3 regions of the Pseudarthrobacter sp. B4EP4b genome follow, and region 3 is predicted to be linked to each of the others. Evidence: riboswitches for the same ligand, from Rfam matches in the RefSeq annotation. Region 3 holds a riboswitch; each other region holds the start of a gene.
What was found. A riboswitch is a leader RNA that binds a small molecule or an ion and turns the genes downstream of it on or off. The one in region 3 is predicted to bind thiamine pyrophosphate.

Region 1 (3,248 bases), on a different contig from region 3:
CCAATGATGTCTTTGGAGGCCTTGGGCCTGGCCAGCAGGCGCAGGTCCTCCACGGCGGCGGCACCCTCGTCACTGCCGGGCGTGCAGGTGAGGGCACGAAAGAGGGTGCTGGTGATCGGACCTCGAGGTTCCGGGATCTTCATGGTGCTCCTTTGGGCGTGCGGCGCTGCTGCGTCGTCGACAGCGGGTTTCGGTGGGCGTTCAAGTCTGGTTGTGCTCGTCCGGGTTCCGGGCCGGGCGGTCCATGCCCTGGCTGCCGGGAAAGGACTTATCGCCGGGAACGGTCTTTGGCGACAGCAGGACGGCAAGGGCGATCATGGCCAGGCCCAAGGCCAGGTGCAGCCAGTTGTCCGCATTGTTTTCGGGAAGGAAGTTTGCCGGCAGGTCATCGCCCATCAGCAGGCCGTACAGCCAGAGGAAGAGGTAGGCGACGCCCCCGTAAATGAGGAAGTTCCGTCCCTGCCGGTGCGTTCTGGCCATCACCAGCCCCGCAATAGCTGTCGCTAAATGGACGGCATTGTGCAGCACCGACACTCGGAAAACGCCGAACAGCTCTGCTTTAGAGCCGGGTCCGGCGAAGCCCAAGGAATCGAAATTATCGGTAATGCCAGGAATGAATCCCAACATCCCCAGCAGCAGGAAGACGATGCTCGTGGCAAGGGTGGCCTTCTGCAGGCCCGTCCTCGCGTCGGTGCCGCGGGTGCTGACCGCCATATGCTGTACTCCTCAAAAGCCGGGAACAACATAGTAAGCATGATTACTAATAAATGCTAAGCACGCTTCCTACCCGGAGTTCACTCCTCCGGGTTGTTCCAGGCGTAGGGGTTGGCGTGGTGCCCGCCGTGGCGGCCCTGCTCATACCCCTGTTGCCAGGCCTTCCCGACGGCGGCCACAAGTTCTGCGAGCAGGGGATAGTAGGGATGGTCCGGGCCAATGTAGATCATCTCGTCCTCGGCTTTGTCCACCGCCGCCCGCACCTGGTTCTCCCCCAACGGACTGCTCACGATGCCCCTCCCCGTCGCCGGAACTTTGCAGCTTCGAACGCTGCGTCAGTGAGCACCCATCGAACCAAGGACTTCGCGCAGGGCCTGCACCACCAGGTTGTGGTCCTGCACCTGGGGCAGCCCCGAAACGGTCACGGTTGCCACGGCGCCCACATCTGCGACGTAGACCGGAAAGGAGCCCCCGTGGGCCGCATACCGGCTTTGGTCGAACCAGGCGTGGTCCTCGATCCTGCCGCCGCCGAGCCGTCCGCGCAGCCCCACCAGCAGGGACGGCACCTCATACCGTGCGGCGGTGCGCTTTTTGGCCCGGATCCAGAACTCGTTGTCCGGAGTGGCGCCCGGCAGGGCCACATGGAAGAGGACCTGGTCGCCCTTGGTGATGTCGATGGCGATGGGGAGCTGGTCCTCCTTGCCCAGTTCCACCAGCAGGAGCCCCAGGTTCAGGGCGTCGTCCATCGAAAACCGGGGGAACTGGAGCTCGCGGATTTCGCCCTCTATCCGCGCGATGAGGGCCTGCAGGGAGCCCTCAGGCTGGGTGTCATCGGAATCGGGATCGAACTCAGTCATATCCGGCGCATTGGCAGTCATGGCCCACAATCTACCCCTCCTCCGGTGTAAACTGGACCACGCCCAGCAGGGCTATTTATCTACCCACAGAATCAATTAACGACAGGGGAGCGCCGCCGTCGGGCATCACTGGCCATGCCAGGATCCGCAGGTGGGCGCTGAGAGTGCGGACAGCCGCAGACCCTCGAACCTGATCCGGTTAGTACCGGCGCAAGGGAGTCGAGTTCTCGAAGTCCGGCAACGGCAGTCAGTGCCTTTGCCGCACTTTCCCCTCCTGTTCCTCAGGAGGATCACATGGCAACAACAGCAGTAAAGAAGACCACCAGTAGGTCCTGGCGCGTCGTGGACATTGTGGTGGCGGCCCTGATCGCCGTCGCCGGCGGCGTCATCTTCTGGGCCTGGTCCCAGGGGGCTGCCGCAGTCTCGGCCCCCATGAACGCCGTCTATCCGCCCCTGACCGGCCTGATCGCCGGCGGCTGGATGATTCCGGCCGTGCTGGGCATGCTCATCATCCGCAAGCCGGGCGCCGCGCTGTTCTGCGAAACCGTGGCCGCCACCGGCGAGCTGCTGATGGGGTCGCAGTACGGTGCCTCCGTGCTGTTCTCCGGCTTTGTCCAGGGCTTGGGCGCAGAGATCATCTTCGCCATCTTCGTGTACAGGAAGTTCAACCTGCCGGTGTCGCTGCTGGCCGGTGCCGGGGCGGGCCTGTTCTGCGGCCTTAACGACTCTTTCGCCCCATGGGGCTGGAACATCGCGTACTCGGGCGGGGACAAGCTGGCGTACATCATCTTCACGGCAGTCTCCGGCGCCATCATTGCCGGGGCACTGTCCTGGATCGCCACGCGCGGGCTGGCGAAGACCGGAGTCCTGGGCTCGTTTGCCTCGCGGAAGGCAGCAACGGAGCCAGTCTTCTCCTGATGACCGCTCCATCCCATTCCGGGGCGCCGGCTGCGGTGCGTCCGGCAGCCATCAGCGCCCGCGGTTGGGGCTGGCGGCATGCCGGACGGGCCAAACCCGCGGTCCGAGCCCTTGATCTGGACATCCAGCCGGGGGAGCGTGTGCTGCTCCTCGGCCCTTCCGGGGCGGGCAAGTCCACCCTCCTCCATGCCCTGGCGGGGGTCCTGGGCGATGTTAACGACGACGGCGAGGCCGGCGAATCCGACGAGTCCGGTTCGCTGCTGGTTGACAGTGCCTCCCCGCGGGAGCAGCGAGGCCGCGCCGGCCTGATGCAGCAGGATCCGGAGACGCAGGTGGTCCTGTCCCGGGTAGGTGACGACGTCGCCTTCGGCGCAGAGAACCTTGCGGTGCCCCGCGATGAAATCTGGACGCGCGTGCACGAGGCGCTCGACGACGTCGGCCTGTCCCACCTGCCGCTGGACCACCCGACGTCGGCCCTGTCCGGCGGGCAGAAGCAGCGGCTGGCGCTCGCCGGCATCCTTGCCATGCGGCCCGGGCTGATCCTCCTCGACGAGCCGACAGCCAACCTGGACCCTGCCGGGGTGCTGGAGGTCCGCGATGCCGTGGCGCGCTGCCTGGACAAAACCGGGGCAACCCTGGTGGTGGTGGAGCACCGGGTGTCCGTGTGGAAGGACCTGGTGGACCGGATCGTGGTGCTGCAGCCGGGTTCGTCCACGGAGTCCGCAGTGCTTTTGGACGGTCCGCCGGACCAGGTGCTCA
Region 2 (3,248 bases), on a different contig from region 3:
CATCCCTGCCGCGGCATCAGCCAGTGCCGCCTGCGCCGCCGCTGAACCATACTCGTCCCGGATGTCCTGGCTGATCCGCATCGAGCAGAACTTGGGGCCGCACATGGAGCAGAAGTGCGCCGTCTTGGCCGGTTCCGCCGGCAACGTTTCGTCATGGAACGCCTCGGCCGTCACAGGGTCCAGGGACAACGCGAACTGGTCGCGCCAGCGGAACTCGAACCGTGCCTTGGACAGGGCGTCGTCGCGTTCGTGCGCGCCGGGGTGGCCCTTGGCGAGGTCCGCAGCGTGGGCAGCGATCTTGTAGGTGATCACTCCGGTTTTAACATCATCCTTGTTGGGCAGGCCCAGGTGTTCCTTCGGCGTGACGTAGCACAGCATGGCGGTGCCGTAGCGGGCGATCTCGGTGGCGCCGATGGCCGAGGTGATGTGGTCATAGCCGGGGGCCACGTCGGTGACCAGCGGCCCCAGTGTGTAGAACGGGGCACCCTTGCACAGTTCCTGCTGGCGCTCCACGTTTTCGCGCACCAGGTGGAACGGAATGTGGCCGGGGCCTTCCACCATCACCTGCACGTCGTATTCCCATGCCCGCTGCGTGAGCTCAGCCAGCGTGTCCAGTTCGGCGAACTGCGCCGCATCGTTGGCGTCCGCCGTGGCCCCGGGCCGCAGTCCGTCACCCAAGGAGAAGGCGACGTCGTACCGGGCGAAGATTTCGCAGAGTTCGTCAAAGTGTGTGTAGAGGAAGTTCTCCTGGTGATGCGCCAGGCACCAGCCGGCCATGATCGAACCGCCGCGGGACACGATGCCCGTTACGCGGTTGGCCGTCAGGGGCACGTACCGGAGCAGTACCCCGGCGTGGATGGTCATGTAGTCCACACCCTGCTCGCATTGTTCGATCACGGTGTCGCGGAAAATTTCCCAGGTCAGGGCATTGGCTTCGCCGTTGACCTTCTCGAGTGCCTGGTAGATGGGAACGGTTCCGATCGGCACGGGGGAGTTGCGGATGATCCATTCCCTGGTGGTGTGGATGTCGTCGCCGGTGGACAGGTCCATCACCGTGTCCGCGCCCCACTGGGTGGCCCACTGCAGTTTGTCCACTTCCTCGGCGATGGAACTGGTGACGGCCGAGTTGCCGATGTTCGCGTTGATCTTCACCAGGAATGCCTTGCCGATGATCATCGGCTCGGATTCGGGGTGGTTGATGTTGTTGGGAATGATGGCCCGGCCGGCAGCAATTTCACTTCGGACCAGCTCGACGTCGCAGTTCTCCCGCAGGGCCACAAACCGCATCTCCGGGGTGACCACGCCCTGCCGGGCGTAGTGCATCTGGGTTACGGTCCTGCCGTCGACGGCGCGGCGGGGCACCGGCCGCGCGCCCTTCCACTCGGCGCTGGCCGCACCGCGGCGGACAGCCGAGCGTCCGTCGTCGAGCAGGTTCCGCCCGCGGCCGCCGTAAGCTTCCGTGTCCGCACGCGCTGCTATCCACTCAGCCCGGAATGGCGTGAGGCCGCGGACGGGATCACTGCCGGGCCCGGCGGTCCGGTAGACGCGGAACGGCCCGTTGGGCTGGCCGTTCGGTGAATCCGCCAGCTCGATTTCCGTGACCGGCACCCGTATCCCGGCCGCCGCATCTTCGACAAACGCCAGGGAATGGGACTTCAGCGACTGCGTGACGGGTGGCTGGTCCTGGCCTTCGGACAGGCCGCCGGACTGAATTTGGGCAGGGTTGAGCTGTGCATTTGGTGTACTCAAGGAATACTCACTTCCTTCGCCGGCATTACCCGGACAGGTTCAACGGTCGCAGGCTGCGTCAGCCCGATCTCAGCCCCTGCAAGGGCACCCGTGTGGTCACCAAGAAGCTACCACAGCTGTTTCGGAAGGGCCGTGTCACATCCGGTGGTGCTAGCCTGTCCGGGCGGGAAAGCGAGGCAGATCCATGGCAGAGATCATCCAGTTCAACGGCGCCGTCCTGACCGGGCCGGACACCGAGGCACGCGGGCTGTGGTCCGTGGACGGCAGGCTGACCTTCCGGCGGCCGGCGGCGGAACCGGACAGGATCCTTGATGGCTGGGTGCTGCCGGGATTCGTTGACGCCCACTGCCATATCGGCCTGGGAACCGGTGGCGCCGTTGACGAAGCGACGGCGGGAGAGCAGGCAAGGACCGACCTGAATGCGGGCACGCTGCTGGTCAGGGACGCAGGTTCCCCCGCAGACACCCGCTTCCTCCAGGGCAGCCGCAACGGGCCGCTGCTGATCCGCGCCGGCAGGCATGTCGCCCGGACCCGCAGGTACCTCCGCGGCTTCGCCGAGGAAGTCGAGCCCGACGGCCTGGTGGAAGCCGTCCGGAAGCAGGCCCGCGACGGCGACGGCTGGGTCAAGCTCGTAGGGGACTGGATCGACCGCGGCGCCGGCGACCTGGCGCCGTCGTTCCCTGCCGCCGTCGTCAAGGACGCCGTCCAGGCCGTGCACGACGAAGGTGCCAGGATCACCGCGCACTGCTTCGCCGAAGAAACACTGGACCAGATGCTGGACGCGGACATTGACTGCATCGAACACGCCACCGGACTGTTGCCGCGGCACCTTCCGCGGTTCGTGGAGCAGGGTGTTGCCATGGTGCCCACCCTCATCAACATCGCCACTTTCCCTGACATAGCCGCGCAGGCGGAGCCCAAGTTCCCGCGGTATGCGGCCCATATGCGTGCCCTGTGGGAACGGCGGGCGGAGCGGGTGCTGGAGGCCTTCGACGCCGGAGTGAAGATCTACGCCGGAACGGATGCCGGCAGCGTCATCCGCCACGGTCGGATCGGTGATGAAATCCTGGCCCTCCACCATGCAGGCCTGCCTGTGGCCGCCGCCCTTGACGCCGCCTGCTGGGGCGCCCGGAAGTGGCTGGGTGTTGACGCGCTCGAGGAAGGTGCCCGGGCCGACGTCGTACTCTGCCGGGAGGATCCGCGGCAGGTTCCGGAAACGGTGCAGGAGTTGGCCCATGTGGTGCTGGGCGGGCGCGTCGTCCGCTGAGACACGGATAACCTGAAAACTGCTTGGAATAAATTGAAGCTTCAAGTAATTTTAATAGTGACAGGCCCACCAACCCGACGGGCCCCAGCACCGGGAGTTTTCAATGACTGCAGAAGCCGCCACCCAGGATCTTCTTCCTGCCGACCTCACTATGGGCACCGTGATGCTCAAGGTGGGCGACATGAAGGTCATGACCGACTACTACCAGCGTGCACTGGGGCTTGAAGTTGTG
Region 3 (3,248 bases):
TTTCTCGCTGTGCCTCAACGCCGTGGGGTCGTAACCCAAGTGTTGGCGTAAGCACCGAAGATCTAGATTACGCTAATTTTGTCTTCGGCCGCAAATGAGGCTGGTTCCCGGCGGGTTGCTGTGATAGGCACCACAGTCCAGGTCCGGCGTCCGCACCCTGCCCCACCATAGTACCGGCCCGCACGCCGGCGGTTGTTCAGGCGTGCAGGCGCGGCGCGTCAAAGAAGTCCACTTCCAGCCGGCACGACTGCTTGAACGCCGCAATCATCGCGTCCCTGTCAGCCGCCGAGGCGTTGCGTCCCGCCTCATCCACAATGGCAATGGCCTGGCGGGTGGCGGCGGCGAAGCCCTCATCAGCGTAGGTGCGCAGCCAGGCAGCGTATGGGTGCCCGGCAGGTTCGCCGGCGGCGAGGAACTGGGCGTGCAGGGATGCACCAACCTCTGCGTACAGCCAGAAGCAGGGCAGGACCGCTGCGGCCAGCACTGCATAACTGCCCGACGCCGAAGCCGCGGTCAGGTGGTCAACGTAAGACTTCGTTACCGGGCCAAGTTCCGGCCGGACGGCGCGGGTGCTCAGCCAGGAGCGGTGAAGTTCCGACTCGACCTCCAGGCACTGGCTGGCAGACCCGGCCCAGAAGAGCTGTTCTGCCTCGGTGGGCGCCAAGGCACTCGCCCGGGCCAGCACCCGTGAATAGCCGTTGAGGTAGATGGCGTCCTGCGCAAGGTAGTACGCGAACTCCTGCTCCTGAAGGCTGCCGGAGACCAGGCCGCGGATGAAGTCCAGGGCGTAGATATCCTCCAGGTCCGGCTGGGCCTCACTCCAGAGCCGGGCGGCGAAGCTGCCTTCGGAGGGAATCGGCGGCAGGTGGTGGAAGTGGTGCACCGGGCCGTTGCCGGTTCCCACCTCCAACGTTCCGGAGGCTTCCAGCGCGCCTGCCAGCCACGGCTTGACCTCACGGAGTGACGCTTCCCAGTCCCCCAGCCGCGCTTGGGCAGTAGCCATCGCGGAGGACAGCGAACAGCCGGTCCCGTGGCTGTTCCGGGTTTCCACCCGCTCTCCGGGCAGCACCACAATGTCACTGGACAGCAGGCCCGCGGTGTTGACCAGGGCATCCGGGCACTCGCTGCCGTCCAGGTGGCCGCCCTTGACCAGCACGGTGGCCCCGGTAGCCGCGGAGAGGGCGCGTCCCTGTTCCAGGGCTCCCGCCCAGTCCTCCTGCACCTCGCCGCCCACCAGCATGGCGAGTTCAATGAGGTTGGGGGTGATGAGGTGGGCCAGCGGCAGGAGTCCGCGCAGCGCGGCTTCGGCGGACTCCTGCAGGAGCCGGTCCCCGCTGGTTGCCACCATCACCGGGTCCAGGACCACGACGGCGGGCCGGACCTTGCGCAGCCAGTCCCCCACCGCTTCGATCACCTCGGCACTGCCGAGCATTCCGATCTTGACGGCATCGATGCCGATGTCGTCGCTGACGGCATCCAGCTGCGCAGCCAGGAAATCGGCCGGCGGAACGTGAACGGACCGGACGCCATGGGTGTTCTGGGCCGTAAGGGCCGTGATGGCGGCCATTCCATAGCCGCCGAATGCCGCAATGCTTTTGAGGTCGGCCTGGATGCCGGCTCCCCCGGACGGATCAGAACCGGCAATGGACAGGACCCGTGGCACAGGGCGGCCAGGCGTCGCGTGCGCAGGGAAGAAGGCCGCGGAGACGGATGTTGGGGTGGCAGCGGGTATTGCAAGAGTCGCAGACAAGAGACATCCCTTCGCCGGTGCTAGCCGGACAGGTTCAACGGGTGTGGATCTCAGCCGGCTCTCTGCGCGGCACCCCGTGTCGGTTCCCCAGCCTAGCTTTTTTGGCCGGTGCAGGCCGAAGGTGACACATTGCGACCCGTCTGAACTGTCTTCCTGAACCCTGAACTGTCTTCCTGAACCTTGGAACTGTTCGGCAGAAGGTATGGCAATGCCCGGCCGGCCACTGGTGTGGCTGGCCGGGCATTGCCTGCTGATTGTCAGCGCTGTTTGCTCCCTAGAGCTCCGAGGCCGGGACCCCTACGCCCAGGATGATGGGCGCTTCGGCCGCCTTGGCTGCCGGCTTTTCGGCGCCCGCGCTTCCGGTGCCAGCCGGCTGGGGGGCCTTCGCCTCATGGGAGTGGCCCGTGCCGGCCGGAGCAACGTTCTCGTGCTGCTCCACGGTGGTTTCGTTTGCAGCACCCTGGGCGCGGCTGGCGCTGCGGTGGCGCCGGGGCCGGCGCTGCCGCGTCTGCTCGAGCGTGTGGTCGCTGTAGTCCTTCTCCGGTGCCTCAGCGCGCTGGGGAGCGGGCTGGGACTGCTGCGCCGGCGCCGCCTGTTCAGCCCGCGGGTTCTGCTCGTGCACCTGCTCAGGTTCAGCCTGCTCCTGCCGCGCTTCAGTGTCCGGCTGGGCTTCCGGTTCCGTGGCCGGCTGGCCAAGGTGGGCGAACGCTTCGGCGAGCCGGTCCAGGGTCAGTGCCGGCCGGGGCTGCTGTTCCTCCGCGTGCTCCACAAACGGCAGTACCACCTTCTCGCCGCCGAAGGTCAGCACGGCAGCCGGACGGGTATCGGCGTCGCGCTTTTCAGCAGCCGGTGCGGGAGCGGGCTGCTCCCCGGCCGCCTGCTTGGCTGCCGCCACCTCGTCGTCATGCAGGTGCGCTGCGTGCGCAGCGGCGGCGATGTTGGCCAGTGCCAGCCTGGTGGCTTCTGCCTTGGCGTGCCGTTCAGCGTCCGAGGGGTCGGGGTGCACGGTGTGGATCTGCACGGCAGCAGCAGGCGCTGCTTCGGGCTGCTGGCCGCCGCGGCCCCGGCGCCGCTTCCGGTCGGGGCGGGCACCGGGCTGGTTGTTGTCCGGGCGCAGGCTGTCAGGGCGGTGGCCTTCATTGCGCGCTTCGGGGCGGCTGTCAGCACGCTGGACGTGGTGCTCGGCGGCCACGATGTTGGCGCGGCGGTGCTCCACGGGGTCGTCGTGGGTGACCACGCCGCGGCCTGCGCACGCTTCACACTGCTCGCCGAACACTTCGAGCAGGCCGGTGCCCATCCGCTTGCGCGTCATCTGGACCAGACCCAGCGAGGTGACCTCGGCCACCTGGTGCTTGGTGCGGTCGCGTCCCAGGCATTCCACCAGGCGGCGCAGCACAAGGTCGCGGTTGGATTCGAGGACCATGTCAATGAAGTCGATGACGATGATGCCGCCGATATCGCGCAGCCGGAGCTGGCGGACCACTTCCTCCGCGGCCTC

Region 1: it holds a riboswitch for thiamine pyrophosphate, as region 3 does, so the genes downstream of both, FNL14_RS17340 (ECF transporter S component) here and thiD (bifunctional hydroxymethylpyrimidine kinase/phosphomethylpyrimidine kinase) in region 3, are expected to answer to the same signal.
Region 2: it holds a riboswitch for thiamine pyrophosphate, as region 3 does, so the genes downstream of both, thiC (phosphomethylpyrimidine synthase ThiC) here and thiD (bifunctional hydroxymethylpyrimidine kinase/phosphomethylpyrimidine kinase) in region 3, are expected to answer to the same signal.

The regions. Positions count from the first base shown of each region.
Region 1 is NZ_VHIJ01000047.1:7,336-10,583, reverse strand. It holds gene FNL14_RS17360 (iron-containing redox enzyme family protein) at 1-143, opposite strand, end outside; gene FNL14_RS17355 (DUF4383 domain-containing protein) at 202-714, opposite strand; gene FNL14_RS17350 (hypothetical protein) at 795-1,004, opposite strand; gene FNL14_RS17345 (heme-degrading domain-containing protein) at 1,050-1,592, opposite strand; TPP riboswitch at 1,666-1,806, shown strand; gene FNL14_RS17340 (ECF transporter S component) at 1,866-2,489, shown strand; gene FNL14_RS17335 (ABC transporter ATP-binding protein) at 2,489-3,248, shown strand, end outside.
Region 2 is NZ_VHIJ01000010.1:73,409-76,656, forward strand. It holds gene thiC (phosphomethylpyrimidine synthase ThiC) at 1-1,749, opposite strand, end outside; TPP riboswitch at 1,744-1,851, opposite strand; gene FNL14_RS04370 (amidohydrolase family protein) at 1,934-3,016, shown strand; gene FNL14_RS04375 (VOC family protein) at 3,120-3,248, shown strand, end outside.
Region 3 is NZ_VHIJ01000054.1:39,823-43,070, forward strand. It holds gene thiD (bifunctional hydroxymethylpyrimidine kinase/phosphomethylpyrimidine kinase) at 197-1,732, opposite strand; TPP riboswitch at 1,740-1,837, opposite strand; gene FNL14_RS18775 (Rne/Rng family ribonuclease) at 2,025-3,248, opposite strand, start outside.